DNA from 3 places in the Vallitalea okinawensis genome. Region 3 is predicted to be linked to each of the others. Evidence: predicted binding sites of a transcription regulator. Region 3 holds the regulator's gene; each other region holds the start of a gene.

Evidence for each region. The regulator Rex, encoded in region 3, represses fermentation and respiration genes when NADH is low (regulators of the CRP and FNR family bind a similar motif). The targets are predictions, from matches to a motif close to ATTGTTAANTANTTAACAAT.
Region 1: the regulator Rex is predicted to act here: its motif matches at 2,222-2,241, upstream of adhE (bifunctional acetaldehyde-CoA/alcohol dehydrogenase).
Region 2: the regulator Rex is predicted to act here: its motif matches at 3,828-3,847, upstream of C1Y58_RS11405 (iron-sulfur cluster assembly scaffold protein).

Annotation. Positions count from the first base shown of each region.
Region 1 covers NZ_PQDH01000013.1:1,537-12,661, forward strand. The annotation lists gene C1Y58_RS22850 (sigma factor) at 1-691, opposite strand, end outside; gene C1Y58_RS26800 (hypothetical protein) at 859-1,872, opposite strand; gene adhE (bifunctional acetaldehyde-CoA/alcohol dehydrogenase) at 2,302-4,923, shown strand; gene C1Y58_RS22865 (Cof-type HAD-IIB family hydrolase) at 4,970-5,785, opposite strand; gene C1Y58_RS22870 (YkuS family protein) at 5,907-6,197, opposite strand; gene C1Y58_RS22875 (DUF4446 family protein) at 6,252-6,743, opposite strand; gene C1Y58_RS22880 (ParB/RepB/Spo0J family partition protein) at 6,813-7,697, opposite strand; gene C1Y58_RS22885 (ParA family protein) at 7,701-8,462, opposite strand; gene C1Y58_RS22890 (diacylglycerol/lipid kinase family protein) at 8,926-9,828, opposite strand; gene argS (arginine--tRNA ligase) at 9,870-11,125, opposite strand, start outside.
Region 2 covers NZ_PQDH01000003.1:402,646-413,770, forward strand. The annotation lists gene C1Y58_RS11390 (ABC transporter ATP-binding protein) at 1-662, opposite strand, end outside; gene C1Y58_RS11395 (phosphotransferase family protein) at 857-1,726, opposite strand; gene C1Y58_RS11400 (GGGtGRT protein) at 1,850-2,851, opposite strand; gene C1Y58_RS11405 (iron-sulfur cluster assembly scaffold protein) at 2,865-3,557, opposite strand; gene C1Y58_RS27035 (hypothetical protein) at 4,072-4,194, opposite strand; gene C1Y58_RS11410 (non-canonical purine NTP pyrophosphatase) at 4,211-6,055, opposite strand; gene C1Y58_RS11415 (GNAT family N-acetyltransferase) at 6,065-6,547, opposite strand; gene C1Y58_RS11420 (creatininase family protein) at 6,595-7,296, opposite strand; gene C1Y58_RS11425 (4Fe-4S binding protein) at 7,467-7,676, opposite strand; gene C1Y58_RS11430 (aldehyde ferredoxin oxidoreductase family protein) at 7,688-9,664, opposite strand; gene C1Y58_RS11435 (MoaD/ThiS family protein) at 9,706-9,939, opposite strand; gene C1Y58_RS11440 (tryptophan--tRNA ligase) at 10,237-11,125, opposite strand, start outside.
Region 3 covers NZ_PQDH01000001.1:257,381-268,505, forward strand. The annotation lists gene thrC (threonine synthase) at 1-1,308, opposite strand, end outside; gene C1Y58_RS01425 (M15 family metallopeptidase) at 1,488-2,360, opposite strand; gene C1Y58_RS01430 (YcdB/YcdC domain-containing protein) at 2,598-4,883, opposite strand; gene C1Y58_RS01435 (cell wall hydrolase) at 5,037-5,843, opposite strand; gene C1Y58_RS01440 (redox-sensing transcriptional repressor Rex) at 6,363-7,058, opposite strand; gene C1Y58_RS01445 (ABC-F family ATP-binding cassette domain-containing protein) at 7,435-9,360, shown strand; gene C1Y58_RS01450 (GntR family transcriptional regulator) at 9,414-10,115, opposite strand; gene C1Y58_RS01455 (isocitrate/isopropylmalate family dehydrogenase) at 10,201-11,125, opposite strand, start outside.

The sequences.
Region 1 (11,125 bases), on a different contig from region 3:
ATATCCATTGCTTTAGCAGCACTAAGTTCTTCGTTAAAATAACCACTGAGGCTATTATAAATTTTTTACTTCTAGTAATAATTTTTTTTGTTGTTTTAAATTTAAGGGTAACTTTGGCGATCGGTAATCTATATTTTTTATACATATGATTAACAATTTCGCTATCATCACTTATTTTTTTAGATAAATCTATGGCATTATTTCTGGTGTCAGTATGTTTAGGTAATTCATCAACTAATTGCTCCAAATCAAACCCAAATTTCCTTAAAATCGATTCCCATCTATTTATTTCATTTGCTACTTCGTTTTCAAAATTTACTTCACTTATTCCAATTCCTTTTCCATTTACCTCTGTCATTTGTTCAAGAGAAATTACCTTAGCCCTGTTACGTTCTTTGTTTATGAAATCTTTTATTCGACTAGATATTACTAGTCTTGCAAAACTTAAGAATGTACTACCACGATCCTTATGATATTTTGACATTGCCTCATCAAATGCAATAAGCCCAATACTTAATTCTTCACTGTTTTCTATTTCTACATAGCGTCCTGTGACTTGGGTTATCGTGTGAATGATAAATGGTAAATGATCCTCTATTACTTTGCTTTTGTACGCATTTTCTTCCTCAGGATTAGTACGTATATATTCAATGACGTCTTCTACTTTTTCTACTTTTACTTTTACTGTCATATAAACCCCTCCAGCAAGAATTGGGATGCCAAAAAACAGGCATCCCATACACTGTACTTATTTACGATTTTTATTTATCGTCATAGTCTTCCCAATCACCTTCATACTCTTCGTCTTCGTAGTCTTCCCAATCACCTTCATACTCTTCATCTTCGTAGTCTTCCCAATCACCCTTCATACTCTTCGTCTTCGTAGTCTTCCCAATCACCTTCGTACTCTTCATCTTCGTAGTCTTCCCAGTCACCTTCGTACTCTTCGTCTTCGTAGTCTTCCCAGTCACCTTCGTACTCTTCGTCTTCGTACTCTTCGTCTTCGTAGTCTTCCCAGTCACCTTCGTACTCTTCGTCTTCGTACTCTTCGTCTTCGTAGTCTTCCCAGTCACCTTCGTACTCTTCGTCTTCGTACTCTTCGTCTTCGTAGTCTTCCCAGTCACCTTCGTACTCTTCGTCTTCGTAGTCTTCCCAATCACCATCATACTCTTCGTCTTCGTAGTCTTCCCAGTCATCTTCGTACTCTTCCCAGTCACCTTCAAATTCTCTAAAATAGTCATCTAAGACTTGATATAATTCATCGATCTGTTCTTCTAGCTCCGAGATTCTATCATAAAGGTATTCATTTTCATCAGACGTTTCTTCATCTAATTCTACTTCATTTTCTTGCCATTCATCTTTGTCGTACCACTCTTCTTCGAATTCTTCATATAATATGTATAACTCTTCATATAATTCCTCTAATTTGCCTTTAATATTATTAGCTTCTTCTTCGCTGAGTTCCTCATTATTAAGTTTTTCTTCTAGTTGAGTAATCTGCTCTAGTAGTATTTCACCTTCTTCAATCATTTCATTTCCTATGACTTCTTCATGATTTACCAGAATTGTCTCCAATGATCCAATGCTACTTTCCATTTCATCTTTATTGTTATTAGCATAAAGAAGCGTCATGAAGCTTTTTTCCAAATTCTCTTCTAATTCATCGATAAGCTCTTCATCGGCATTATCATCAAGTGAAAGATACAATTCCATAGAATCGTTGATTAGTATACCTAATTCTTCTTTTAGATTAATTTCTTCAACAATAGCCTCATCATTTTGAGCGTTAACTACCTCAGCTGCTGATACCGGTTTACTAGCAAAAGTTATCATGGCACTAAACATTAACAGTAATACTAAAATCTTTTTCATATTTCTCATCCTTTCTTTGATTATAATACTATATACGACCCAAATATCTTTTTTTGGGATCCATTTGATAAGAAATATAAAAAATTTTATTTATTTGTAAAAGTCTATATATTTTTGTCATTTCATTAAGTAACTTAAGTACGCTATTAAATTTATCGACAAAAATATATCTTTTAATAAACTTTGATATATGTTAATATTTTAACCAATTTTTATCTTAGTACATTCTTTGCTCAAAAAAATCTTAGCTTAGAGATAAGGAATACAGTATAATGTATACAATAATTAGTGTTTTGGTAGTGTTGCATAAAAATAAATGAAGTTTTCCCTACTATTCGTCAAATTATATATTGACAATTATTTAACAAGAATATAAAATAGACTTGTAAGATAGTTAAATTATTAACGATATTTAAGGAGGTTTCATCTATGAGCAAAAAAGCTGAAACAGTAAAAGCTAAAAATAACGAAGTAGATGTTAACGTAATGATAGATACAATGGTAACTAAAGCACAGAAAGCTTTAGAAGAGTACATGGAACTTAATCAAGAAGCAATTGATAATATTGTTAAAGAAATGGCTCTTGCTGGACTTGATGAGCATATGTATCTAGCTAAGTTAGCAGTTGAAGAAACACAACGTGGTATTTATGAAGATAAGATTACTAAGAACATGTTTGCAACTGAGTATGTATACCACAGTATTAAGTACGACAAGACTGTTGGGATCATCAATAACAATGATGAAGAGGATTATATGGAAGTTGCGGAACCTGTTGGTGTTGTTGCAGGTATTACACCAGTAACTAACCCAACTTCAACAACAATGTTTAAGGCACTTATTTCTGCTAAAACACGAAATCCTATCATCTTTGCTTTCCATCCATCAGCACAAAAATGTTCTGCTGAATCTGCACGAATATTAAGAGATGCTGCGATTAAAGCTGGTGCTCCTGAGAACTGCATTCAATGGATCGAGTTACCATCAATCGAAGCTACTAATGGATTAATGAATCATCCAGGTGTTGCATTAATCTTAGCCACTGGTGGTTCAGGCATGGTAAAATCAGCATATTCAGCTGGTAAGCCTGCTTTAGGCGTTGGTCCTGGTAACGTACCGTGTTTTATTGAAAAGACTGCTCGTTTAGAGAGATCATTAACTGATCTAATTCTTTCTAAGTCATTCGATAACGGTATGATTTGTGCATCAGAACAAGCAGCTATAATCGAAGAACCTATTTATGATGCTGCAATTAAATTCTTTAAAGAAAACAATTGCTATGTGGCATCTAAAGCAGAAACTAAGAAACTTGAATCTGTTGTAATGAATTTAGAAAAAGGTGCTGTTAATGCAGCTATCGTTGGTAAAAGTCCTTATGAGATTGCTAAATTGGCTGGTGTCAAAGTTCCTGAAGACACAAAAATCTTATGTTGTGAAATTGATGGTGTAGGCCATGAATATCCATTATCAAAAGAAAAATTATCACCTGTACTTGCTATTATTAAAGCTAAGAATGCGGATGAAGGTATTGCACTATCAGAAAAAATGGTTGAGATCGGTGGTTTAGGTCACTCATCAGTATTACACACTGAAGATGATCAAGTTATTAAAGATTTTAGCGATCGATTAAAAACTGGACGTATCATCATCAACTCACCTTCAACTCATGGTGCCATTGGTGATATTTATAATACAAACATGCCATCACTTACTTTAGGATGCGGATCATATGGTAAAAACTCAACTACTTCTAATGTAACTGCTGTTAACTTAATCAATAAGAAAAGGGTGGCGAAGAGACGCGTGAATATGCAATGGTTTAAAATCCCAGAAAGAATCTACTTTGAGCCAGGTTCAATACAATATTTAAGCAAGATGCCAAATATCACTCGCGCATTCATTGTTACTGACCCTTTCATGGTTAAATTAGGTTTTGTAGATAAAATTCTCTATCATTTAAGAAATCGTTTAGATTATGTTCATTGTGAAATTTTTAGTGATGTTGAACCTGATCCATCATTAGATACTGTTATGCGTGGTGCTGAAGCAATGAATAAATTTAAGCCTGATGTGATTATTGCTCTTGGTGGTGGTTCACCAATGGATGCTGCTAAAGGTATGTGGATGTTCTATGAGCATCCAGAGGCTGATTTCAAAGAAATGGCTCTTAAATTCATGGATATCCGCAAAAGAGTTTATAAATTCCCTAAAATGGGTGATAAATCTAAGTTTGTTGCAATCCCAACAACTTCAGGTACAGGTTCAGAAGTAACATCTTTTGCTGTTATTACAGATAAATCTAAAGGCATCAAGTATCCTTTAGCAGACTATGAATTAACTCCAGATGTAGCGATTCTTGATCCTGAATTAGTTATGACTGTACCAGCTGGTGTAACAGCTAATACTGGTATGGATGTTCTTACTCATGCAATTGAAGCATATGTGTCTGTTCTAGCTTCTGATTATACAGATGCCTTAGCAATGAAAGCAATAGAACTTGTTTTCGAGTATCTACCAGGTGCTTATAAAAACGGTTCAAATGCTGTTGCTCGTGAAAAAATGCATAATGCTTCATGTATAGCTGGTATGGCTTTCACAAATGCATTCTTAGGAATCAATCATTCATTAGCTCATAAATTAGGTGGTGAATTCCATATTCCTCATGGTGCTGCTAATGCTGTATTATTACCATACGTAATTTCTTATAACGGTGAAAGCTCTCCGACCAAGTTTGCTTCATTCCCTAAATATGAGAAATTTGTAGCTCATGAAAAATATGCAGAAATTGCTAAGCATTTAGGCTTACCAGCTACTACTCCAGAAGAAGGTGTAGCATCACTAGTGAAGGCAGTAAGAGACTTAATGAAACAACTTGATATGCCAATGACTATTAGAGAGTGCGGCATTGAAGAAAAAGCTTTCTTAGCTAAAGTTGATTATCTTGCTGATAAAGCATTTGAAGATCAGTGTACCACAGCTAATCCAAGATTACCATTAGTAAAAGAATTAGCTGATATTTATAAAGTAGCATACTATGGTGAAGAAAAATAGTTAATAATTACTCCGGAGCAAAAGCCACCTAAGGGTGGCTTTTGCTTCATACTTCTTTAGACATAATAAATTTTTCAATAACTTCTTCTATAGCATGTTCATTATTACTTCTTGATGTTATATATTGAGCAATTTGCTTCACTTCATCTCTACCATTAGAAACAGTAATACCAAGACCTGCCATCTCAATCATGTAGAAATCATTATAGCTGTCTCCAACGGCTATTACATCTTCTTTTTTGATATTTAATCTCTCAGCTAATTTCATAACTGCTATTCCTTTATTAGTCTCCAAACTTATGAATTCTAGTAGATGGTCACGTGAAAAGAACATATGTAAATGCTCATCTAAATGATTATGTTCTTCTTCATAGAGTACTTTAAGACGTTCATGGTCATCATTCATCAACAGTTTTAATGCTCCCTGTCCTATATGCTCCTTTAGGTCATCTACTATTATTGCTTTTACTCCTGTTAGCTCTTCATACTCTTTTATCCTATCAGTGAATTTTTCTACAAACATGTCATCACCTATATACAGTTGAATCCCTAAATCATACTTTCTTCCATACTCAATAATCCTTTTCGTAAGATCAGGATCAAGATTTGCCTCATAGATTTTGCTATCATCATGAGCCTTCCTTATTAGTGCTCCATTAAATGATATATAGTACTCTCCTTCTTTATCTAACCCTAAGCTATTTATGGTTTTATGCATCCCTAGACTTGGGCGCCCAGAGCATAAAACTATGGCTACACCCTCTTCTCTAGCTTTTTCTATTGCACATATGTTTTCTTTGCTGACATCGCCTTCTTCATTCAAAAGTGTATCATCTAAATCTATTGCAATCATTTTATACATAGTAATTCACCCCTAATCAATATTAACTTCATCTTTAGCGTGCTCGTGAAATCATTAGGATATTCATTCAATAGGATTCATTTTATACTTGTCGATCAATCAGTCATTTTTTCTGATCTATCTATAATAAGTCTAATTTACTATAGCATCTACTGTTTATAATATATTCAATATCCTTAACATTTTTTCCTCTTGCATTAATCATAAGCATCCCATGGGAGTCACCATAACAATTGCCATAAGAATTGGTTGGTCCACAATCTACCTGTTGAAGTAACCCTTCAACCTTATTACTACTATAAATATATACGTCTACATGATTTATATAATTATCCATAACTTTCACAGGATATCCTTTTGATTGAAGTTCAGCCATTAGTTCTTCTAGACCACTTTGTATACCTATAATCATAAAACTACCTCCTTAGCAATATTGTTACCAAGTGAAGTAGTTTTTATAAAAGTGTTAGATTGCTTTGCTTAAAGATTCCATTTCTTCTTCTGATAGTTTGTATTTACTCTTCCCTTCTTCTACAGGTTTTGCGTATATGTATGACCCTTCACGACTATGTAATCCGTTTAAGATAATACCATTATTATATGCATCCAGTAGAGTAAGTACAAAGCAAAAATCACCACCCATATTTTCAAATGGATTATAGCGTGTCACATTGACTTTTTGAATGCAAAGTTCCTGATTTTGTCTTAATTTACTTAGATCATGCTTCAGTTGATTTTTATCGACCTCTAGCATTTTTAATTTATCAACCCACTCACTCAGAATATCTTCTACATTGTCACCACTACTTCCTTTCATAAAACGCTCATACTTTTTTGAAAGGATTTTAATTTTACGGTTAATCACAATGATGTAAATCATTAAGATCATCAATAGTATAGCCATTGCAAGTATAATATATATACTATAAGGTTGCATTATACTTACTATATCATTCATTTTTCCCACAGAAATCATCGCTCCTCATTTTGAATCTCCTGTAGCAAATTAGAGATTTCAATGTTATTTCTATTGTTCTATTAAGTGAATAATACGTTCTAAGTCGTCTACGCTATAATATTCTATTTCAATTTTACCACCTTTACTCCCCTTATGAACGATGTTGATTTTAGTACCCATAACTTCTCTAATTCGTTCTTCGAGTTCTTTAAAGATTGGCTCTAGGCTATTATTCTTAGTGTTCTCATTAACCTTCTTGGGTTCTTCTTTTAGCTTCTTAATAATTGCTTCTATTTGTCTTACACTTATATCTTCATCCATGATTTTAATTGCCAAATCATACTGTAACTGTGGATCATCTAATGCTAATAAAGCCCTTGCATGTCCACTAGTTATTGATCCTTGAATGATCAACTGCTGTACTCTTGCATCCAAATTGAGTAATCTCAATGTGTTGGCAATTGCAGACCGACTTTTAGATATCTTTTTAGCTAACTCTTCTTGTTTCAACTTGAATTCATTTAATAAGCGATCATATGCTTTAGCTTCTTCTATCGGATTCAAATCTTCACGTTGAATGTTTTCGATTAAAGATACCTCGAGTATTTCTTGACTAGTGAGGTCACTAATTATTACTGGAACTTCTTTTAAAGATGCTTTTTTGGCTGCTCGCCATCGTCTTTCTCCAGCAATAATCTCATAATAATCCCCTTTTTTTGTGACAATAAGAGGCTGAATAATACCATATTGAGTAATTGATTCTGATAACTCTTCTAATTTATCATCATCAAACATTTTTCTTGGTTGGAATTTATTCGGTTCAATATCATTGATTTTTACCTTTAATACACTACCTTCATTTAGTTGTTCTTCTTTTGCTTCGACTTTAGGTAAATCTACAACATTTTCAGATATTAATGCATTTAGCCCTTTACCTAATCCTCTACTCTTCATGCTCTAACCTCTTTCTATAAATTCCTTAGCAAGTTCCATATAACTCTCTGCTCCTTTTGAGCGGTTATCATATTTTATTATCGGCAACCCATAACTTGGTGCTTCTCCTAAACGAATATTTCTTGGAATCATTGCATCGTAAATCTTATCGCCTAAATGATTTCTGACTTCTTCAACAACTTGTAAAGATAAGTTCGTACGACTGTCATACATTGTAAAAACAATTCCTTCCAGCTCCAAATTGGGGTTCAATCTTTGTTTAACCAGATTAACAGTATTAATTAATTGTGTTAATCCTTCTAAAGCGTAAAACTCACATTGTAAGGGTACCATAACAGAATCAGCTGCTGCTAACGCATTGATAGTCAGCATATTGAGAGATGGTGGACAATCAATTATTATGTAATCGTAATAATCCTTAATGGGATCTAGAACTTTTTTTAAAAGAAATTCCCTATGCTCCACACCGATAAGTTCTATTTCTGCTCCTGCTAAATCCATACTTGACGGTATTATATCCATTTCGCAACACTTTACAGGCATCTTACATTCGAATATATCTACTTTTCCTAAAAGCAGTTCATAAACCGTATTATCTAGCTCTGTCTTGTCTATTCCTAGCCCACTTGAAGTGTTGCCCTGAGGATCAATATCAATTGTCAATACCATTTTCCCTAATTCCGCCAAGCATGCAGATAGATTTATAGCAGTTGTAGTTTTTCCTACTCCACCCTTTTGATTAGCGACAGCTATTATCTTCGCCATATTGACACCCCTTTATCCTTTCTCTTCTACAAGTCCTATACCATAGTTAAATATTTCGTAACAAAAAGTTACTTAATATCTGGGACAAGTATATTCATTATATCATACTCTTATCTATTCTGAAATAGAATACAGCTAAAAATGTTTCACGTGAAACATTTTTAGTGTCCAATTCATAAGATGTGGAGTATGTATCTTTCATTATACTTTGCTTTATATGATAATACCTGAATATTAATACACCTTTTTTCTCTTTTAACATCATAAAAAAATTTATACTCACTTAAATACTCTCAGTTATATTTAGATGTTTCACGTGAAACATCTTATAAGTATGATACTATATATAGAAACAATCAGAAAGTTTATCAAATCACTTAAAATAATTAAGTCATTAAATACAAAAGTACCAGGTGTGTAAACTAGCGATTTACATACCTGGTATTCACAATAAACTCATTTCTTATTTTCTATTTGAAAAAACCTTTATTCCTTTATGAATGACTTTAATATCAATAGGTAGATCCGGTCCACTTTCACCATCCATATCTGTTTCATTAAATATCTCACCGAAATTATCTGATTTAATTTGAATTCTATTGCACTGCTTATAAAGAATACTACGATCATTAAGATGATCCCCTTTTATCAACTTCATTAGCATCCTAGGAAAATCTTTAATCGATGTTGAAGCTTTAATAGCAATCAACTCCATAAGTCCATCTTTTATATCAGCAGTCGGATTAATATGATAAAAACCGCCAGCTCCAACAGAATTCATTACAAGGAATAGATAAAAATCATCATCAAATGACTCATTATCAATATCTATACTTAGATGAACAGGCTTGATGTTGTATATCTGCTCTGCACCTTTTAGATAATAAGCCATTTTCCCCAGTGTGTTTTTTAGATCTATATCAATATTCTGTGAAACAGTAGTAAATAAACCACCACAACATATATTGATAAAATAACGATCATCAGCTTTTCCAATATCAATTTCTTCAATATGCATATTGGATAAAGCCTTTACACACTCTTCATAGTCATTTGGAATATTTAATGCTTTAGCGAAATCATTAGCCGTTCCTGCTGGAATAATACCTAAAGGTACATTGATGTTATTTTTCATCATGCCATTGATTACCTCATTCACCGATCCATCACCACCAGCAATGAAGATACCGTCACAATTATTAATCTTAGTTGTAGATAAATATTCTTCCATGTCACCCTTATAGCAACTTCTTAATACATGAACTACATAGCCCTTTTTTGAAAAAGCTTCTATAAAAGTATCTACATGAAATCTGAAGCTGGTATCACCTGACTTTGGATTATACATCAAAATAACATTCTTCACTATCATTCCCCCTATACATTAAGAAAGAGTCACAGGTATGATTACATCTTCTCTGGTGCATTTATACCAAGAAGATCCAGTCCATTCTTAATTACATTTTTAACTATATAGGCAATAGTTAAACGTGCTTGCTTAAGTTCTACATCGTCTACAAGTATAGGATTCTCATGATAAAACTTGTTGAAAGCTTGAGCCACATCTACAATATATCGTGTTATTATAGAAGGTTCTAATTTATCAGCAGCTTCTCTAACTTTGGAAGGAAACTTTTCAACTACTTTTAAAACATTTATAGTATATTCATCTGTTAACTTACTTACATCTATATTCTTATTAAGTTCAGTATATTCACCTTTTCTCAATAAACTCGAAGCTCTAGCATGAGTATATTGAACATAAGGTCCCGTCTCTCCATCAAAATTCAAAACTTTATCCCAAGAGAATATAACATCCTTGATTCGGTTATTATAAAGATCATTAAAAATAATTGCACCAATACCAATATCTTTTGCTATAGCTTCTTTATTTTCTAGATTAGGATTTTTATCATTAATAACTTCTTCAGAACGTTGGATAGCTTCTTTTAAAAGCTCTTCCAATAAAATAATCTGTCCTTTACGTGTCGAAAGTTTACCGGATTTTAGGCTTACAAGACCATAAGGTATATGATGTAATTGATCTGCCCAATCATACCCCATCTTTTCAATAACCTTAAACCATTGAGCAAAATGAAGTTTTTGCTCTAGACCAGTTACATAAAGACATTTATCAAAGTTATAAGTATTTTTTCTATAGATTGATGCAGCTAAATCTCTTGTAGCATAAAGAGAACTACCATCTTTTTTAGTTATGAGTACAGGTGGCATATCACTATCAGAAAGATCCACAATATTTGCTCCTTCACTCTCTTCAAGTAGGCCTTTTTCACGTAATTCATCAACAACAGGTTGCATTTTGTCATTATAGAAACTTTCTCCTGCGAAAGAATCAAAGTCTACTCCAAGGAGATCATAAACTCTATTAAAATCTACCATACTAATTTCTTTGAACCAGTTCCAAAGTTCTAAAGCTTCCTCATTGCCGTTTTCCATTTTAGTAAACCATTCTCTTGCTTCATCATTAAGAGCATCTAGCTTTTCTGCCTCATCATGGAACCTAATGTACAATTCCATAAGACCATCTATACCCTTACTCTTGATATCGTCTTTTGAACCCCATTTTTTATAAGCCACAATAAGCTTACCAAATTGAGTTCCCCAATCCCCTAAATGATTAACACGAACAGCTTTATATCCAA
Region 2 (11,125 bases), on a different contig from region 3:
TCTTTTGTACTCTTACCTAGATGAAACATGATAATTGTCTTTATATTACCAACAAAGTCAATGAGCTGTGCCGTAAGCTTATGAAAGGATTCATTGATACGTCCTAATATTGGATGAATAGCTTTGTTCATGCGTGCTGCTATTAATAAATTGATGCTTGTAAGCACTAAACTGATTAAGGCAATCTCCCAGGAAATAATCATTAGCATAATGATAGGACCTAATGACATAAATATATTCTCTAAATATTTATACTGACTAAAACAGAAATCTCTAACTGCTTGCCCTGCTATATTAATACGATTAACTGTTTCGCCTGAATGGTTATCTATATGCCATTTCATTGGTAACTTATACACTTTTTTATACATACTTCCAACAAAGCGCTTTTGATTATTTAAAGCACTTGTCATCTCGAAATATCTAGCTGAATGATGAAATAATTGAAAAATAAAAAAACCTATTAAGTAGATACCAATCCATTGGTAGGCTCTTGATAGTTGGTTAAGTCCATGTAATTGCAGTGTGTTAATGAATTGGCCAAAGGCATATGGTTGAAGCAATTGACCACAAAATGATATCGTATGCAATACATAGCTGACTGCTAACTTCCAACGTTCTTTTTCTGCATATTTCCATGCTATTTTAAATAAATATATCATATTTCTTTCCTCCTAAAATTTATATGTTCATTCATACAAATTTCTTAAGGAGGTCCTCGGTAGAATCTTGAAGACTTCCACCTTACAACGTGTCAAGATCACAATTTGTTTAATCGTTTTTTCATAACATCTCTCCATCCCCATAATATTTTGTTATCACGAAATAAATATGTTTATGTTACTATAGATTAAAATTATCTATAATAAGCTATCCCATCATTAAATGCACTTTGATCATTATGTTGAATACCAAACAATGCTTCCTGCAAGGCAAATGTACCCGCATAAAACTTAGCTCTCTTAAGGTATTTTGTAATCTGAGGATATATGTCAATCATCTTATGGATAAAATCTTCACCATAGCCAAAGGGTCCTATCATAGAAGCAATATCATAAGCTGGATCACTTATGCTTACACTACCAAAGTCAATAATTCCTGTTATACTTTCAGTTACCTCATCAAATAATATGTTGGTTGGTCCAAAATCACCATGTACTAATGTAGGTTTAAACGATAGAAGCTCCTCACTGATGTTTTCTTGAAAGAACTTTTCTAGGTTATCGACAGCATCTTTTCTCATGTAGCTGTATAGCAATTCTTTTACGTTCAAGTAGAATTGATACCAATAAGAGAGATCTTTCGTTTCACAATCCAATATGTCACTAAAGGCCTTCACTTCTACACAATGAAGTTCTCTAAGAAATAACGCTAATCGATTAGCTACTCCTTGTTGATCTTTAATATTGAGAAATAACTTCTGTAATAGAGGCTTTCCTGTCAACATAGAGTAACCTGTGAATACGTCTCCAACTTTATTGGATTCGAAAGATTTGTATTGAGGATAGGGTATAGGAACAGATAACTTTCCTTTAATGCTCTCAAGAATTTTTGTTTCTAATTTTAGTGATTTAATACCTTCTTCATATTTAGGAAAACGGAAAATAACCTCATTATTAACGATAATAATTGTATTATTCTGCCCCAAATTATTTTGTCTATAATCCTTTATAATCAGCTCAGGATATATCTGCTTAATGCACTCAATATTCTTTTGTATATCCAATCTGTCACCACCCGTTAGTATCTTCCACTATAAGCAATATTATATACTAAAACTACATGTTGGAAAAGAGAAAAGTAAAAAAAAGAGTGGTTAACTTAACCACTCTTTTCATTATTCATTAGATTATTTATTCATTGCTTCTTGAATAGCAACTGCTACTGCTACTGTAGCACCTACCATTGGGTTATTACCCATACCTAAAAGCCCCATCATTTCTACGTGAGCTGGTACAGATGAAGAACCTGCAAACTGTGCATCAGAGTGCATTCTACCCATTGTATCAGTCATACCATAAGAAGCAGGACCAGCAGCCATATTATCTGGGTGAAGTGTTCTACCAGTACCACCTCCAGAAGCTACTGAGAAGTATTTCTTACCAGCTTCATTACATTCTTTTTTGTATGTTCCTGCAACTGGATGTTGGAAACGAGTAGGATTAGTTGAGTTACCTGTGATTGAAACGTCTACGCTTTCGTTGTGCATAATTGCAACACCTTCACGTACATCATCAGCGCCAAAACATCTTACTTTACCTCTTTCACCTTGAGAATAAGCTTTTTCCTTAACAATGTTTAATTCACCAGTTGTATAATCAAATTGTGTTTGAACATATGTGAATCCGTTAATTCTTGAGATGATTTGAGCAGCATCTTTTCCAAGACCATTAAGAATGACTTTTAATGGCTCTTTTCTAACTCTGTTTGCAGAACGAGCAATACCAATTGCACCTTCAGCAGCAGCAAAAGATTCATGACCAGCTAAGAAAGCAAAACATTTAGTTTCTTCTCTTAATAGCATAGCTCCTAAACCACCATGACCGATTCCAACTTTTCTTTGATCAGCTACAGAACCTGGAATACAAAACGCTTGAAGACCTTCTCCGATTGCTTCAGCTGCATCGGCTGCAACTGTAATACCTCTCTTTATAGCTACTGCTGCGCCTAATGTATAAGCCCAACATGCATTATCAAAACAAATTGGTTGGATAGACTTTACAAGTTCATGCACGTCGATCCCTTTATCATCACAAATTTGCTTAGCTTCTTCTAAAGAACCAATACCGAATTCTTTAAGAGCTTTTTCAATACTTTCAATTCTTCTATCGTATCCTTCAAATAATGGCATCCTTACAAACCTCCTATTCGTGTCTTGGATCTATCGTTTTAACAGCGTCAGCAAATCTGCCGTATGTACCAGTCGCTTTTTCTAAAGCTTCTGCTGCTTCCATGCCGCCTTTAATCATATCCATCATTTTACCAAAATGTACGAATTTATAACCGATAATCTCGTCATCTTCATCTACAGCAATTTCAGTAACATAACCTTCTGCCATTTCAAGGTAACGTGGACCTTTATCAAGAGTACCATACATAGTACCTACTTGTGAACGAAGACCTTTACCTAAATCTTCTAAACCAGCACCTACTGGAAGACCATCTTCTGAAAATGCAGTTTGAGTTCTACCATAAGCAATTTGTAAGAACAATTCCCTCATAGCTGTGTTAATCGCATCGCAAACTAAGTCTGTGTTAAGTGCTTCTAAAATAGTTTTACCAGGCAAAATTTCTGAAGCCATAGCTGCAGAGTGTGTCATACCAGAACAACCGATAGTTTCAATTAATGCTTCTTGAATGATACCATCTTTAACATTCAACGTTAATTTTGTTGTACCTTGTTGAGGCGCACACCAGCCAACACCATGTGTTAAACCAGAAATATCTTTAACCTCTTTAGCTTGTACCCATTTTCCTTCTTGAGGAATAGGTGCTGGACCATGATTAGGACCTTTTGCAACACAGCACATGTTTGTTACTTCATGAGTGTACTTCATAATCATTCTTCCCTTTCTCAATGAAAATTGTTTTTAGCGGATAGGACAATTGCGGCCATTGCCACATTTAAACTGAAATAGTATCGGCTAGTTATGTAACTAGAGCTTTACTAATTCATGATTTGAGTCATAAGTTGATACACTTTATATCTTCATGTCATCTTAACTGTTCAAGTCATTAAAAAACTCCTATTGATAAGTTTACCTATCATAGGAGTTTGAATCATGAACGCTGACTCATCCCATCTTATTATAACGGCTATTTGTTTTCTTGACAATAGTTTATCAAGAATTTGAGCAGAAAAACCTTAAAAATAGGATATTATATCTTATATTGTCATTATCTCATCGTATAAAAGGATAACCTCAGCCTCTTCATATTGATTATTCATAACTTCTGTTTCCAAGTAAGTCATGAAGATTTTATCGACGGAAGTTGTTAATTTTATGAGATAAGAATTTTTATATTTACTGTTTTCATTAAAGTTACTAAAAGCCTTAGCTACATCAAGATTTAGAGTACAAGGTAAGTATGTACGCTGTACATTAGTCCACTTTTTCTGACTAAGTACCGAATATGTCCTTCCAAGTAGCTATCATCTGACAGCATCTGATTATCAAATTCGTGAACAGCCATAAAACCACCTCCTCTATCACTGTCCAATTAATGCCATCAAGCCATTAGCTAATGTTTCTCCCCAGCATAAATAATCATGACCTCCTTTAAATTCCTCATATATAACATCATACCCTTTTGCTTGTAGTATATCTCTTAACTTTCTATTGACACCAATCATGTTATCAAATTCTTCAAGTATGCCTACATTAAGATAGAACTTAAGATGTAACTTATCTACTTGATTATATTTTTTGCTCATCCAACAAGCTCTTTCAGTCTCTTCACATCTATCTGGTTTATACCAAAATGCTCCTGATTCAGATAATACATTGCCGAAGAGATGGGATTGCTTCAAACCAATATATGCTGCAGTTAAGCCACCTAAGCTTAATCCACCAATGATACCGTCTTTAGGATCTAAAGATATATGATAATTTGCTCTAAACCACGGCATGAGCTCATCTGCCAACACCTCTAAAAATATATCATTACAGCTTAATTCTTCTTCCCTTGTATCGGTAGAATCAATAAACAGTACGACAGTGGGGGATATTCTTTTTTCAGCTATTAAATTATCAAGAACAGCTTTTGTTGAAAGGATGTTTATATATTCATCTCCATCAGTTAACACCATAAACTTATAAGGATCATTTGTTACATTATATCCATGTGGTGTATAGACTCTTACTCTTCTTTCTTCACCCAATTTATTGATATAAATCATGTACTTTTTCATTGTACCCTTAGAGATATTTTCTTTTTCCTTTACCCACACATGCTCCTCTGCACGTGGCATAATTACATGAGATAATATCTCATTGTCATCTTCATTTTCGTCCTCAACTAATAAAAAGTTCTTATTTAATTGATCATGAGACAATTGCTCTATTCTTCGATCCCAATCATCATCAAGTGGATCGTTAATTGATAAGAAATATTCAAATCGTATATCATTTCTAACTTTAGATGTTAAATACCATAGATTTGTGTCAAGTAATCTGTCCATTGAATATTCTAAGGATTGACCTTCCTCTATTTCAGGAATAACCAGTACATTATCAACCGTTTCATCCCCTTTATAGATAAAGGTGACAAGACTGTGCTTTTTATCATCGGATAAATTTTCAATAATGGGCGCGCCATGATCTTCAATCATAGCCCAAAATTCTGCTAAAGCAGTTGTCTTTCCTTGATTTAAATTCCCTTCCAGTTCTGCTATAACAGAGCTTCTCTTAAGAGCCTTTTCTATAAATGCTTCACCTTTTAATCCAAGGTTTTCTATAAAAAAACGTCTGAATGCATCTGCGATTTGATCACTCTTTAACTGGACATATTCATCCTCTTTAATATCATAGAAGTAATTCCCTGACCGTATATCTTTACTAATTGAATCCAGTGGAAAGCCGACCTGTCTCTTAATATGAGGAACAGACGTCAGAATAAATTTCTCATAGGAAAGATCATCACCATGGTATTCATAAATCTCTGTCTCACTGAGTACTAAACATATGGCATTCTTATACTGTGCTTTTGCTTCTCCACCTAGCCCTGCAACAACTGCACAGTAATGACTAATCATTTCTTCATCACTGAGATTCTTCCCACCTACTCGGCGAACATGAACACCAGGTTGAGACTGATTATCTAATCCATCAATAAATAATCCAGAATCACAAGAGAATACAGGTATTCCTGTTGCCTTGTAATATGCCAATGCCTTTTCTCTTGCATTCTCCACAGGTAGATTACCGTTTTCTTCAACGTCCTCTACTTTTTCATCAATATCATTTATGCTCAAAACCTCTAATCCTAAACCATCTAATTGGGTTCTCATGTAATTTAACTTACCTTGATTGGTCGTTCCATATAATATTTTCATTTTTTCCCCTTAATAGCCATAATTGATTAAGTCTAACTTCATACTAATAAATTCATATTGTCCACCATTGGTTTCTTGAATGAATTCTTTCACAGGCTTGAATCCAAGTTTCTCGTATGCTTTAATGGCACGCTTGTTAAACTTTGCAACAGATAACATGATATAATCTTGTTCATATTTGAAATGTTTCTGAGCAAATTGGATTCCTGAAAATACAAACTCTGAACCCAATCCTTTTCCAGTCAATTGAGGTTTCATGCCAAAACCTAATTCCAATATTTCATTGTTATAAAAATAGCTATAAAAACCGATTAGTTCATTTTCCTCGTTAACAACTGCAAAAAGATTTTCCCATTGTTTCGGGTCTAAGAAAAGTTGTAAATCTTCCTCATCAGCTGTCATATCGTAAAAAGCGTATTCACCATCATATTTCCACTCATAGGCTATCTCACTAGCATAAGCTTGTGTCATTGGTACAAATATTTTTTTCAAAACAATCCCCCCTATCTATTAATAGTTAACAACTAGTCTAGTTTCTACTAATGATTAATCGAATTAATATTATACCACTTCATCATATTCTCTTTAATAGTATCAGCAATCATTCTTCCTTTTTCTTTTGTCGCAGCTGTTGCGTAGCCATGATTACCAGGCATTTTATCCGTATCGAAACACAGGTTATTGGCCACAAAATGATCAAACTCTTCTTCTGGCATGTAAAAGTCTGTCATCATATTTTCTCTAACTCTGTCTGGATATAAAAACATCATCAGTGATGTCTCTCCTTCACAGGCATGCATAACACGGTTTTGCTTCTCTAATATCCCTTCATAATCACCTTCGTAAAGTTCTAAAACATGACACTTATTATGAATAGTCTTTAGTGCCTGAATATGTTTGGGCTCACCATGATAAGATAATAGATAGAAGTCCTTAAACCCTTGATGTTGCCACCACTGTACAATTTCTTTAACTGTTTGTGTAAGCGTTTCAGCAGATATACTAGTGGTTCCTGTATAATTTTTATCGCAACTTAAATTTACTCCATAATTAATCGTTGGAGCGATTAACATTCCTGATTCTTCTGATAACACCTTTGAAAAGTATTCACAAACCAACACATCTGTATTTAGTGGAAGATGATGACCATGCTGTTCACAAGTACCAATTGGTATAATTAATCCTTTCTGTTTTTCTGTATAGGATTTTAATTCTTTCCATGTACATTCATCTAGTCTCATATACACTCCCCCTTTTCATTTCTCACTCACACCATTATACATTATTTGCTAACTCCTATCAATTAATATATAATTTTGTAATATAATTCTAAAATAATGAGCTTCATCAAATAATTATGAACATAAGAAATGCACATGATAAATGGATCATGTGCATTTCTTATGTCACTTCAGACTAAGGTAATCGCGCTGACAGGACATGCTTTATCGCATAATCCACAGCTGGTACAACGCTGATTATCTACTAATCCAGGATAAGCTTTTTTATATTTATCAATATCTGCCTTCACTAAATCTAAACAACTGAACGGGCATGCTTGAATACAGATACCACAAGCCATACAGGTCTTATAATCAACTACTGGTTTTCCTTTATCCATTTCCATCACCCCTATACGATTTCTTGTAAGTCTAGTGTTTCAACGGTACTTTCAAGTGGTCGACCTGTTTCCTCATCCCAGCCAAAATTTTTCCAATGAAGCATCATCATTTCTTCAATAGGCACCTGTCTACCTGTTAATGGACCTTCTTCCAGAGGTGGCTTTCCAGCCATTCTATTATGTAGTTTAAAATCCATTGGATTGATACCGTGCTTAATATTAAACAATTGACGTAATGTTTGCATACGCTTACCCATTTCCATGTATTCATCTGGTGTTTTATTCCATCCTGTCGCTGCATTAAGCCATTCAAACATTTTCCAATGATGAACGCCTAGTATCATACCAAATAAACATCCTCCAACACCATCTGTTAGTTGTTTATAACAACTACCTGCAACACTCTTTAACGCTTCTTCATCCGAAGGTACATATTCTTCATCTTTAAGATATTTTGTAACCTTAGGAGCCCAAGATACTTTATCCCATAAAGACATGGCATTATAGTAGACAGCTGCACCAATAGTATGTCGTCCAGGAGTAGGATCTGCACTATAATGTACACCAGTCATTGGATCAAATCGTGAATCATGCATACCCGGCTCTTGCCCGCCTGCATGAATTGCGAAACATTCACTACCTTGACCAATCCTCTGCGTTGCACGTTTTACTCCATCTGCCAATACATCGCCGATTCCTTCACGTTGAATCATTTTTTTTATAAGAGCTACAATGGCCTCTGCATTACCCCAGGTTAGTTCTAAACCACCCGTATCTACTTTGGTGATAATACCATTCTCATAACATTCAATCGCATAGGCTACAGCAGAACCACCAGAGATTGTATCCATACCAGCTCGGTTCATAAGTTCATTAATGTAATAGATAGCATCTAAGTCTTTATTCATTACTAAACCTGAAAAAGCACATACCGTTTCATATTCAGGCTTGTGGGTATGCTTAAACTCCCCCTTAGTATTGGACTTGATATCACATATACCGCCACACCCTATTGCACATGAGTAGCAGTGGTACTTTCTCATTTCATTTTTATTAACCTTATCTGCTGTCACTTTCTTATAATAGGACCGATTGTATTCTTTACATGAACCACCCCAGTTTTTTATGGGAGAATCTCCACTTGTTGCTGAGTATGTATTACCAAAGCCGGTTCCCCACTTTTTCCATAATGATGCCATCAGCATTGGGTCATTAGGTTTGACTTCTTTTGCCTTTCCCACTTGCTTACCTATTAAGGCCAACATGTTACTGCCAACAAAACTGGGGAAATTAGTATGCCTTACTTTTTCTGCAAATTGAATACTAATTGCTTTTACAGCCTCTGGGTCATTACATTTGATAGGTTTTGAACCAGCAAGAACCACTGCTTTTAGTTTCTTTGAACCCATAACCGCACCGACTCCAGATCGTGCAGCAATTCTTCCACGATCATTCACGATCCCAGAAATTAATGACAACTTCTCTGCAGCTTGCCCAATAGTTGCTATAACAGGTTTTTTCTTAATCCAATTTTCTTTTTCAAGTATCTCTTCTGTCATAATAGCGTCTTTTCCCCAAAGTGCAGAAGCATCCCGCAACTGAGCTCCTTTATTATCCATATAGAGATAAACAGGTTTCTCTGATGATCCTTTAAAAAAGATAGCATCTACCCCACACTGTTTTATTGCAGGTGAAAAAGTACCGCCACAGTTTGCATCTCCCCACCCTCCAGTTAAAGGTGATTTACACACTGCCATCCATCGTCCTGTCATAAAACTACCTGTTCCAGTAAGGAGACCACTAACAAAGCCTAATATATTGTCTGGACCTAATGGATCAGCCCCAGTAGGTATATTCTGATAAAGATAGTAAGCACCTAACCCAACTCCAGATAAAAAGTTCTCGTATACGCTATCATCAATTTTCTGTGTTTCAATGTCACCTGTTGTCAGATTTACAATGAGTATCTTCCCTTGATAACCCTTCACAATGAAATACCTCCCTATAAATAGTGGCCTTTGAACTAATCTTATCCCCCTGAAACAATATTGATAAAAGTAATAATATCCCCATCTTCTAATGGTGTACTCACTTTTGCGGGTTTGTAATTCACTGAACACATAAGAAGCGGGCTTAAAGGTACTGGGATTTTTATTCTTCTAAGTAATTCTTTTACTCTAGAACCATCCTTCAATTCAACATAGCCATCATCATCAATATTGACTGTCTTAATAAACATTGGTGCATACACTTTAACACGCATGCTCTCACTTCCTTACCTCATAGAGCTTCCATTTATATACTTTAAGTAGGCCACCGTTTCTTACTACATTCTTCTGTTCCTAAATCCTTAAATCTGCCATCTCCTCCTTTATTATTTTAATAATCATGTCAAATAATTCTGACAATGACTTTTGGTCAGTTACTTTTGAAAAAAATACCTAAATGAATAAAGAACCTTAGATGGATTGGTATCTAAGGCTAATCATGTAGGTAATGGTATATTTTATTTAACTATATTTATTATAACATAGATCATTGTAAAATCAATAGCCCATTATCACCCTACCCCTATTTTGCTTTTAATCTCTTCAAGGAAGGGTTTTGCTAATTGACGTGCTTCATGGCGACCTTTCTCTAAAAATTCATCAATAAGCCATGTCTTATCCGTATAATTTTTATAGCTTTCTCTGGGTTCTTCTAAATAATCATTTATTTTATTAAATAGAATTCTTTTTACCTCACCCCATCCAATACCTTGATGATATCTTTCTCTTAAATCATTTATTTCATCCTGGGTCGCAAATTGCTTATACATACTAAACAGATTTGAGTTGTCTGGATCTTTTGGATCAGTAGGCAGTGATGAGTCTGTCTTCATACTATAAACGTATTTCTTTAAAACCTTCTCCGTTTCGAATATTTCTAATGTATTATGATAACTCTTACTCATCTTCCTTCCATCAGAGCCTGTTATAATAGCAGTTTCTTTATTTAGAACATATTTAGGCAATGAAAATGTATTCCCAAAAGTTTTATTAAAATTTTCTGCAATATCTCTTGCAATTTCCACGTGCTGAACCTGATCTTTCCCAACAGGAACCACATCTGTATTAAATAGTAGAATATCAGCACTCATCAAAATAGGATAGGTATAAAGCCCCATATTGACATCTGTATCTGGATCGATCTTTTTCTTTATATTTTCACTTACCTTGGCCTTGTATGCGTGTGCTCTGTTCATTAATCCTTTAGGAGTCATACAAGCTAAGATACTGCTTAATTCAAAGATCTCAGGTATATCAGACTGTTTATAGAAAATGACTCTATTAGGGTCAAGTCCTAATGCTAACCATGTTGCAGCAATACTGTAAGTATACTTTTTCAATAGATTTCTATCTTTTATTAAATTCAATGCATGATAATCGGCAATAAAATAGATATGCCGT
Region 3 (11,125 bases):
GGCTTTCATGACAGACTTCGTAAATTTATAAGGACTTGCAGTTGAAGCTAATAGAACTTTCCTTTCATCTGCCGTTTCCTCTCTAAACTTCTTATAAACACAGTAACCTACTGCTGTGTGTGGATCAATAACATAACCTCTTTCATCATAAACCTCTTTAATTGCAGCATAAGTTTCTTCTTCTGTTGCATAATTACCATAGAAACAACTAAACTCATTCATATTCTTTATAGCATATTCACCATGCTTATTCAATTGTGACATTAGTTCCTCTGTTTGTGCCCCACTAAACTCAGTCATTTCATAAAGGAGTCTTTCTAAATTGCTTGATATCAGAATGTCCATGGAAGGTGAAATTGTCAATTTAAAATCACGCTTTCTGTTATAAATCCCCGTTCTAAAAAAGTCATAAAGAACTTTATTATCATTAGATGCACAAATCAAACGATTCACTGGTAATCCCATCTTCTTTGCATAGTAGGCTGCCAATATGTTCCCAAAATTCCCTGTCGGAACAACTATGTTAATGGCTTCTCCTGCTTTAATCTCTTCTTGTTTAAGCATTTGCGCATAACCATAAAAGTAATAAACTACTTGCGGTAATAAACGCCCTATGTTAATAGAATTAGCTGACGAAAAACGGAAACCATTTTCACCTAACGTCTTCCTAAATTCAATATTAGTAAAAATATCTTTTACACCAGATTGTGCGTCATCAAAATTACCATCTATACTTACAACGTAGGTATTATCACCTTTTTGTGTAACCATTTGTTTCTCTTGTATTGGACTTACACCATCTTTTGGATAAAAGACGATTATACGAGTCCCTTCAACGTCTGCAAAGCCTGCTAAAGCTGCTTTACCAGTATCTCCAGATGTGGCTGTTAGAATAACCACCTCTTGATCAATGCCTTGTTTTTTCATGGAAGTTGTCATAAGATGAGGTAAAATTGATAATGCCATATCTTTAAAGGCTATTGTAGAGCCATGGAAAAGCTCAAGGTAAGTCACGTCACCCTTTTTAACAACTGGTACAATGCACTGGGTATCAAACTTATCATCATAAGCTTTACGAATACAGTTTTTTAACTCATTCTCAGTAAAATCTGATAAATAATCTTTCATAACTTGATAGGCTATCTCTTGGTAAGACATGTTAACCATATCATTGATGTCCATATCAATGGCTGGTATTCGATCTGGCACATACAAACCACCATCTTTGGCAATTCCTCGTAAAATAGCATAGGAAGCCTCTATTTGCGTCTCAGCACCTCTCGTGCTCATATAACGTATTCTCTCCATCTTTATCCCTCTTCTCTCATGTGTATCTTCAATTAGTCCCTCAACCATATTTACCTTAAGATAAGTAAGTTGCAGGTCGATACGTACTTTATAATACGCTTACTTTTTGATAATTAACTAATTAAAGTAGTATATTAAAATTGTATACATTAAATAATTCTAATTATTTTTTATTCGAATTACTGAATTGCTTCTAAAGGTTTCTCAAAATGCTGATAATCTAGAGGATCTTCCCAATCACCGCCCCATATCCAGCCTCTCTCTATAAAAGCTTGATAGAGGATATCGTCTTTTTGGATCATACCCTTTTCATCTACTTGACGATCTTTATAGACTGCCCCTTCTATAGGATAAATATGATTACCGCTAACATAAGGATTAACTAAAGGATTAATATCAATAGCTAAACCATAGCTATGTTTAGAAAGAAAACTTGAATTGGTAATGCTTCTATAGCAAAAGGATGATGTATTATTGTCTCGCATAGATGCATTATCATCTGCATCATATTCATCAATCAACTTCATTCGCTCAATAGGGTATCGGTTTTCATATAATATTTGAAATATTTCTAAAATGTCATCTGCTACAGCATTATGTACAATCATTTCGCCATGGTGAGGTTGATCATCATAACCCCAGTAACTTAACTGTAAGTATGCTAAGTCTTCCTTGGAAACAGGTGCCTCTTCTTTCCAAGATACCCCTACAATGCGAGAGGCGACTTCTTCACCAATGGGTTCCTTTGTAAAGGTTACATCAAAGTCTTTTTCCTCTTCTTTATCCATATTTTTTTCTGCTTCGTTAGTCTCTTGTTCAGCTACATCTAGAATCTCATCAGCCTCATCTTTAATTGGTTCATTTTCATCAAATTCAGTACTTTCCAAATCTAATAAGCTTGTCACATCGTTATAATGGCTATTTGGCAACTCTTGCTGTCGTATATCATAAGGTTGAAATGTTTCTACTGTAGATGTTTGACTTGCTAAATTTAAGAGACCTAAAATAAGAACATAGGTGTATATTAGGAATTTTATAAACATTAAGATCATTTTATCACCTGTCAATTCTATACTGTTAAACCTAATGAAATCCATTATAACTAATGGTATGAACAAAGTTAACTTATTATACTATATTTGACGAACCTAATCAATAAGCGTGTCCCAAGGACATTCGGCTCTATATTGTATTCCATATAAATACATATGTATATAACCAAAAGACACACTCAGCATCTTAAAGTCAAAAAGACTATTTCCGTGGAAATAGTCTTCTGTAAACTGTATTTATTGTACCAACTCTGGTTTTGTTAAGATTTTATAAACAGCCATAGCTGCTTCAGCATAAGTTAATTCTTCTTTGGGATTGAAAGCACCGTCTGCTCCTTCTAGAATACCAAAACCTTCACAAAGAGCTACAGAGCCTAGCATCTCCTTACTAATGTCAACTGCATCTATAAAACTGGATTTGTAAATACCTTCCAAATCTGCAACTTTCCCAAAACCTAACATTCTAATCATATACATAGCCATTTCTTCACGCGTAAGATGACGATTGCCTTCCCAACTGATCGCTTCATTATCAATAATGTTATCATATACAGCTAAACGTAATGTATCATAGTATGCATCTTCTTCTGATACGTTAGTGAATAACAGTGCTGGTGCATCATCAAGACGATAGTACTTATACCCAGATGCTTGAACCAGCATATCAATAAATTCATTGACCGTAATCGGATCATCAACCTCAATGCTATCAAGATCAATAATCTCTTTTTCATCCATCATTTTTAGCTCATTAGCTGCCCAATGATCTGTAAGTGCATTAGCGGAATTCAATTCATAAACATTTCTACCTTGATAATTTAATAATTCACCATTGATAGCATCAACACTTCTTACCCAGGAATCATTAACTTCTGTCTTCAGGTAATAGTAAAGGATAGCTTCTTTGGTTTCAGATTCTTCATCACTATTTATGCCATAACGGAGCTCAATGTCTACAATCTCAATAAGCTTTGCTTTTGCTTCTTCAGCTGTTAATACTGGCTCTAATTCAGGTATTTCAATATCTACCCATTCATAATCAATGTTATAAATTGTACCAGAATATGCACCGATTTCTACACTCATTCCTCCATGATGCTCTAGTTCCTCCATTTGATTCATAGTAAAAACATACATAAGATTATCATAATCTTTATCGTTATACCCCCATGACACACCGCCGCACTCAATCACAGATCCCATTTGACTAAATTCGTCTGGGTATATCATTGCTATTATTTTAGCTGCCTTTGAATAAAGTTCCTCTGGTTGTATGCGCTCTTGCCCCTCATCTGCTTTATCCATTTCACTTTCCTCATTATAACGATAAAAGCGTTTAAGTTTTCCGTTTGGCTCAAGTTCCATATTAGCACCATAGTGATAATATCTACTTTCTGCTTCTGAACTACATCTAATATCCCATGTTTTATTCCCCTCATAATCTGTTCTATATTCCAGATCTTCTATATAAAATCCTTTTCCTAATAGCGTATCTATATAATGTTGACCAATTTTATCAGCTTGTTCATGGGTTAATTTTTCATCTACCAGCTCTATTGGAAGTAAGTTAGCTAGTTCAAGATATTCAACTTTTTCATCTTCACTCAATGTAAATTCTTTATTGATGTGTGTATCATCATCGACGACCTCAACATTTATCGTATCTGATTCACTTGATAAATCTGCAGCTTTTATGGCATGCTTTTCTGTGTTCATGTTATAGACTAATTTGAGACTTTCTACTTCATAGTTATCGTCCATAATAGGTGTATAACCTAACTCCATAGACATAGCATCCAAAAATACAGCTTTTGCTTCCTCTTTAGATTGAATCACTTCTGGATCCTCAAAGGTAACATCGTCATTCCAGGTGATCCTATAGCCGGCAACTTCTCCAGATTGACCATCTACTTCTACAGCAATTCCATCGGTTGTTGAAATACCATTCACTTTACGCTGAAAATGCATACTGTATATAGCATCATAAGATTGGGTAAAAACATCACCCACTTCTAGCATATCGATCTTATCGGGGTGCATTTTGGTCACAAAATTAATTGCAAGAGCTTTAGCTTCATCACCAGTCAGACTAGGTAGTTTTTCCAAGTCGTTTTCGTGATTATATATATGACTATCATAGCTCATAATTTCACCCGTTGAGGCATTGATTAGAACATTTATATTAAAGTATTCATCTTTTCTATCAAAATCCCAAGATACTTCCCACCACACTATATCTTCATCCTCGTAGTACCAGTATACTTGGTCCTCTAATGCTATACTACACTCTTCATTAGTCACTACATAATTGGTATATGTATGAACAAAACCCATCGCTAATTGGATAGCATCATCCATTTTTATTGTGTAACTAGAGTCATCAATTGCTGTCTGATTTTCATTCTGAGTAATAACTACCTTGTTGCTAACTACAGTTGAGCTTGCTGCATTCAATGATAACAACGGAGTCATCAAAAGCACTGTCGTTAGGAAACAGCTTGTTATTTTTCTAAAATATTTCATAGTGTCCTCCTTTTAAGGCATATGCCTATAATCAAAACTTCATCAATTATACCATAATTATCCATAACCGTAAACCGAGTCTGTTATTTTGAAATATAGATGTAAAAAAAAGCAACTCGAGTTACGAGTTGCTTACTTTGTATAGTCATGCTTTTAATACGAATAGAAGGTATGAACGCCATGTTTATACACTTCTGTTAAGTTGTTATCAAACCATGCTACCGCAGAGGTAGATGCTAATCCTTTTGCAACAAAGAACAATGCTCCATTTGAGTAGTCTTCACCAGCTAATGCACGATTAACGGCTTCTACAGTAGAAGAAGTTATTGGTACAGTGTAGTAACGTCCATCATCAAGTGGTGAAAATTGACCAGGTTGGTGAACAACTTCAAAAACAGTACCAGGAAAACGGCTGATACGAACACGATTTAAAACCACGTTTGCTACAAGTATTTTCCCGATTATATCTTCGTCTGTCGCCTCAGCTTCAACTATACGGAGAAGTGATTCATAATCATCATCTGTTAAGTCAAAATTAACAAATGAATACTCCGCATCCGTCTGATTGATAGGCTCTAAATTGGATGACGTAGATAGATTTCTACTATCTACTGGAGCAACGGAAGCTGTCATTAATGGTGAATTATCCGTTGCAAAATCATCTTCTAATTGGTAATAGGTCTCTTCTATTTCATTGTAAGTTAATTCTAAATCATTTATATTTTCTAAAACTGCTGTGTTATTCATCTCATCTTCCATTACAGCATAATAAGCATACTCCATAGCATTTTGCTCATAGTAACTGTAAAGCACAATAGAAAATAATCCAACTAATACCAAGCCAATTAGTCCTGCAATAAGAAGTGGTTTCTTTGATCTCTTCATCTTATAGCAGTTTTTGTCTGAGTCGAATGTATACTTTTTGATATCAGAGATACATTCGCTCTGCTTTGCTTTCATTGAGATTACTCCTTTCTCATAACCAACTGTAATATTTTTGTGTAAGAAAGTAATTTGATACGTTCCTTTCACAAATGATTTCCTACATATGCTTAATCGAGACATAAGTCTCTTTTTTTACATCTGTAGGATATGTCTTTTCAGTTAAGTGATTATATATAAATTTTTACCACATGTCAACGGGTTTTATTCATTTTTATTAAATTTTTTTGAAATTTCATAAAAAAGATTTAAAATATTATTAACAATTATATAAAAATTGTTAATAGTTTAGAACACTTCCCATGGTATAACTTACATATTTTATTTAACTTAACTATTTTATCACTTAGCTTTTATGCAATATTTACAAAATCTAACTCTAAAATGGCTGTGATTTAGCTTACATCAAGGTTTCTACGATTTTAAAACAGGACTAATTTATATATATTATAACATTTTTCAGTATAATGTACAAATTTTACCAGTTGACATTCCTAAAAAAGCTGACTCAAATATATACATGAGTCAGCTTTTCTCTTATTCTTCTTCTTTATTAGCTTTATTTTCTTTCAAATTATAGGACAATGTCATTAAACTATCCAGTAAATGTACATTCTCTACTGTAACATGTTCAGGTAAATTTAAATCGATAGGAGCAAAATTCCATATTGCTTCGATCCCCCAATCAACAAGATCATTTGCAACAGATATAGCCTTTGTCCTAGGTAATGTTAAAATTGCGATATCAATGTCATTTTCTCGGACAAACTGCTCCATTTCATCAATATCTTTAATTTCAATCTCCCTAATACTCATACCCACTAGTCTAGGATTAACATCGAAGAGTCCTTTTACAGTAAATCCTCGTTTATCAAACTTTGCATAATTAGCTAATGCTTGACCCAAATTACCAGCACCAACTATAATGACACTATAATTTTTATCTAAACCAAGAATTTTACCTATTTCTTCATATAGAAACTCTACATTATATCCGTACCCTTGTTGACCAAAACCACCAAAATTATTAAGATCTTGTCGAATTTGTGATGCTGTTATACCCATTCTTTCACTCAATTCTCTTGAAGAAATACGTACAACGTCTTTTGATAAGAGATCGCCAAGATAACGATAATATCTGGGTAATCGTCGAATGACAGCGATTGATATCTTCTTATCAGAATCCATACCTTCATCTCCTTCTAAGGCACCATCAAAAATTAAATAAGTCATCTATAACGACTATTTAATTTTCTACCACATACCTAACTAAGAAATTGCCTACGCCCTAAGCAAATTCTTATTCTAATTAAATTTATTATAGCATTACTGTGTAAATTTTTCAAATGAAGCCTTTTAATCATATAGAAATTTTGATATGATTAAAAAGGTAAAATGAGAATGCTATATTGTATAATGTATACAATATATGACACTGTTATTGGATTATGCTAATAATATTCGATGATAAATTAGTAATCAGACGTATTTTTTCCAATATTTATTATTTTATTTACTGCAGTACATATTAAATCATTGTACTAAATATATAATTTCTCACAACATTTTTTGTGTAATACGTATATACCAATGAACTTAGGAGGTTATCATGATACTCTCATGTAAAAATATAAAAAAATCCTTTGGAATTGATGAAATTTTAACAAATGTAACTTTCCATTTAAACCAATATGATAAGGTCGCTTTGGTAGGCATTAATGGCGCTGGAAAAACGACCCTTTTTCGCATTATTACTAAAGAACTCACTGCCGATGAAGGTCGTATAACCCTCTATCAAAATGCTTCATTAGGTTACCTTTCCCAAGAACAAGACTTAGTATCGGCACATTCCATCTATGAGGAATGTGAGACTGTTTTTGAAGACGTCATTAAGACTGAGACTCAATTACGTGAAATAGAGTCGAGAATGAATGAACTCAATGGCGAAGCTTTAGAACAGTTAATGCTAACGTATTCTGAATTACAACACCAATTTGAAAGCATGAATGGCTATGGTTACAAGAGTCAGATCACTGGTGTACTAAAAGGTTTGGGGTTTACTGTCGAAGAGCTAGGTAAAGCCATCAACACATTATCAGGCGGACAAAAATCTCGTGTTTGTTTAGCTAAGCTACTCCTACGGCAACCAGAAGTTTTACTACTGGATGAGCCAACCAATCATCTGGATATTGAGGCCGTAACCTGGCTTGAAGAGTATTTAAGAAATTATAAAGGTACTTTATTAATTATCTCCCATGATCGTTATTTCTTGGACAAGATTGTTAGTAAGGTTATTGAAATAGAAAACAAGAAGTCTGAAGTCTATTCAGGTAATTATAGTTTCTATGCTAAACAGAAGGCAATCAATCGTGATATACAATATAAACATTATTTAGAGCAACAACGGGATATCAAACAGCAGGAGGCAGTAATTGCTAAATTACGTTCTTTTAGCCGTGAGAAGTCTATCAAACGAGCTAAGAGTCGTGAAAAGGCTTTAGATAAGGTTGAGCTTTTGGAAAAGCCTACACATATCAATGATGAAATGCGTTTAGTTTTTCAGCCGAAGAAAGTTAGTGGTAATGATGTCTTGTTTGCTGAGAATTTGTCAAAAAGCTATGATCATCAACTTTTCGATAATGTAGATTTAGATATTAAGCGTGGAGATAAGATTGCTCTAATCGGTGCAAATGGTATTGGAAAGACAACTTTATTTAAGATTATCATGAAGCATGTGCCTGTGGATACTGGCCAAATAACATACGGGAGTCGTGTTCAAATAGGCTATTATGATCAAGAACACGATAGTTTATCTGAAGATAAAACCATCTTTGAAGAATTATCGGACACTTATCCAAAAATGACGAACGGTGAAATCCGTAATACGCTGGCAGCATTTCTTTTCACTGGTGAAGATGTTTTCAAATCCATCCTCTCTTTGAGCGGTGGAGAAAAGGGTCGTGTTAGTCTCTCTAAAATCATGCTATCAGAAGCTAATTTCCTTCTGATGGATGAACCTACGAACCATCTCGACATTACCTCCCGTGAAGTATTAGAAAATGCGTTAAGTCAATATGAAGGAACATTATTTTTCATCTCCCATGACCGTTATTTTATCAATAAAGTAGCTACAAAAGTTTTTGAACTAACTCCAGAAAAGCTTATCGCTTATCTTGGAAACTATAATGATTATGTTGAAAAGAAGGAGCAATTACAAAAGCTGAAAGAAAAAGAGGTTAGTTTAGAATCCATTTCAGAAACAAGTGATTCTAAGCAGGATTGGTTAAAACGAAAAGAGTACCAAGCACAAACCCGTAAGCTGCAGAATTTGTTAGAAAGCTGTGAAAAAGATATACATGCCCTTGAAGAGGCTATAACATCCATAGACGAGGCTCTATGTCTTGAAGAAAATTATACAGACCCAGATAAAGCTGGCGAACTCCATTCTAATAAGATCCAACAGGAGTCTCTGTTAGAAGAGAAATACTTGAAGTGGGAAGAAATTCAGGAAAAGATATCAGAATTAGATAATTAGAAAAGTTCAAGGCAAAAGACCTTGAACTTTTTTGTTTTAACTCCAAAGTGATATTATTCACTTTTTTGATGCTCGGTAGTTATTTGTTCTAATTTGTTATTCGTTACGTTTTTTGCAGTATTCTTTACGTGCTTATTCATGAGTTTTTCAGCATTTTTCATATCATGATTCTTAATAGCTGTCAATATATCTTTATGCTCTGATAAAGAGACTTCTGCCCTTCCAGAGCTTTCTAATGATGCTTTTCTTACTCTTTGTGCATAATTATGAAAATCAGATAAAACATGCTTCAAAATTCGACTACCCGAAATGTCATAAATCTGCTTATGGAATTTGTTATCCAATTCATGTAACTGCTCAAAATTTCCTCGTTTATAGAAAAACTCAAATAAATCAAGAACTTCTTCAAGCTCTTTTATCTGCTGATCAGTAGCATTTTTTGCTGCCCATTTAGCAGATAATCCTTCAACTAAAGATCGAATCGCATAAATATCTTGTATGTCTTTAGGTGTAATACCCGTCACAAAAGCTCCCTTATTAGGTATAATAGTAACTAGTTCTTCAAGTTCAAGCTGCCTCAATGCTTCTCTCACTGGTGTCCTACTTACCCCTAACTCTTTAGAAACTTGCATTTCTTTAATGGGTTCATCTGTCGAATATCTACCTTTTAAAATGTCATCTCGGATCTTGCTATAAACGCGACCCCTCAATGAATACTTATCCGATACTTCTTTGCCTACATCAAATGTGTTCACAAGGAATGCCTCCCCTATTACTTCAATAAGAACAATATAATATTACCAAAAAAAAGAACTATTGAAAAGGGATATTGATAATTTTTTAAAGTTTTTCTATAGTTTCCATTATATAATCGGCAAAGGCTTCACTGGTAGCACCTGTATCTCTACCTGTCATCACTAGCCTTTTTTCTGTTTGCGTACATATTTCTAACGCTCTGAAAAGTTTATCTGCTTCATTCCCTTTTCCAATATGGTTGAGGAGCATCGCTCCTGCACGAATAATACTACATGGATCAGCATAAATATCCCTGCCTTCAGCAACCATTCTTGGCGCAGAGCCATGAATAGCTTCAAACATAGCATAACGCTTACCAATATTAGCGCTTCCAGCAGTTCCTACTCCGCCTTGGAATTCTGCTGCTTCATCCGTCAAAATATCGCCATAAAGATTTGGTAAAACAAAAACTTGGAAATCTCGCCTTCTTTTTTCGTCAACTAATTTCGCCGTCATAATATCGATATACCAATCATCCATCTCTACATCTGGATAGTCCTTCGCAACATCCTTACATATATCAAGGAATTTACCGTCTGTTGTTTTGACAACATTAGCCTTCGTAACGACTGTTACCTTCTTCTTCCCATTCTTACTAGCAAAATCAAAGGCAGAACGAGCAATTCTTTCGGTCCCCTGACTCGTAATCACTTTAAAATCAATGGCAATATCATCATCTACATGTACACCTTGACTGCCAAGTACGTAAGCACCTTCTGTGTTTTCTCTGAAAAATGTCCAATCGATCCCTTGATCAGGTACTTTAACAGGACGTACATTCGCAAAAAGATCTAACTCTTTTCGCATAGCTACATTGGCTGATTCAATATTTGGCCATGGATCTCCTTTTCTAGGAGTCGTTGTTGGACCTTTTAAGATAACATGACATTTCTTTAATTCATCAACCACATCATCTGGTAAAGCCTTATTTACTTTCGCTCTGTTTTCAATGGTACATCCTTCGATAACC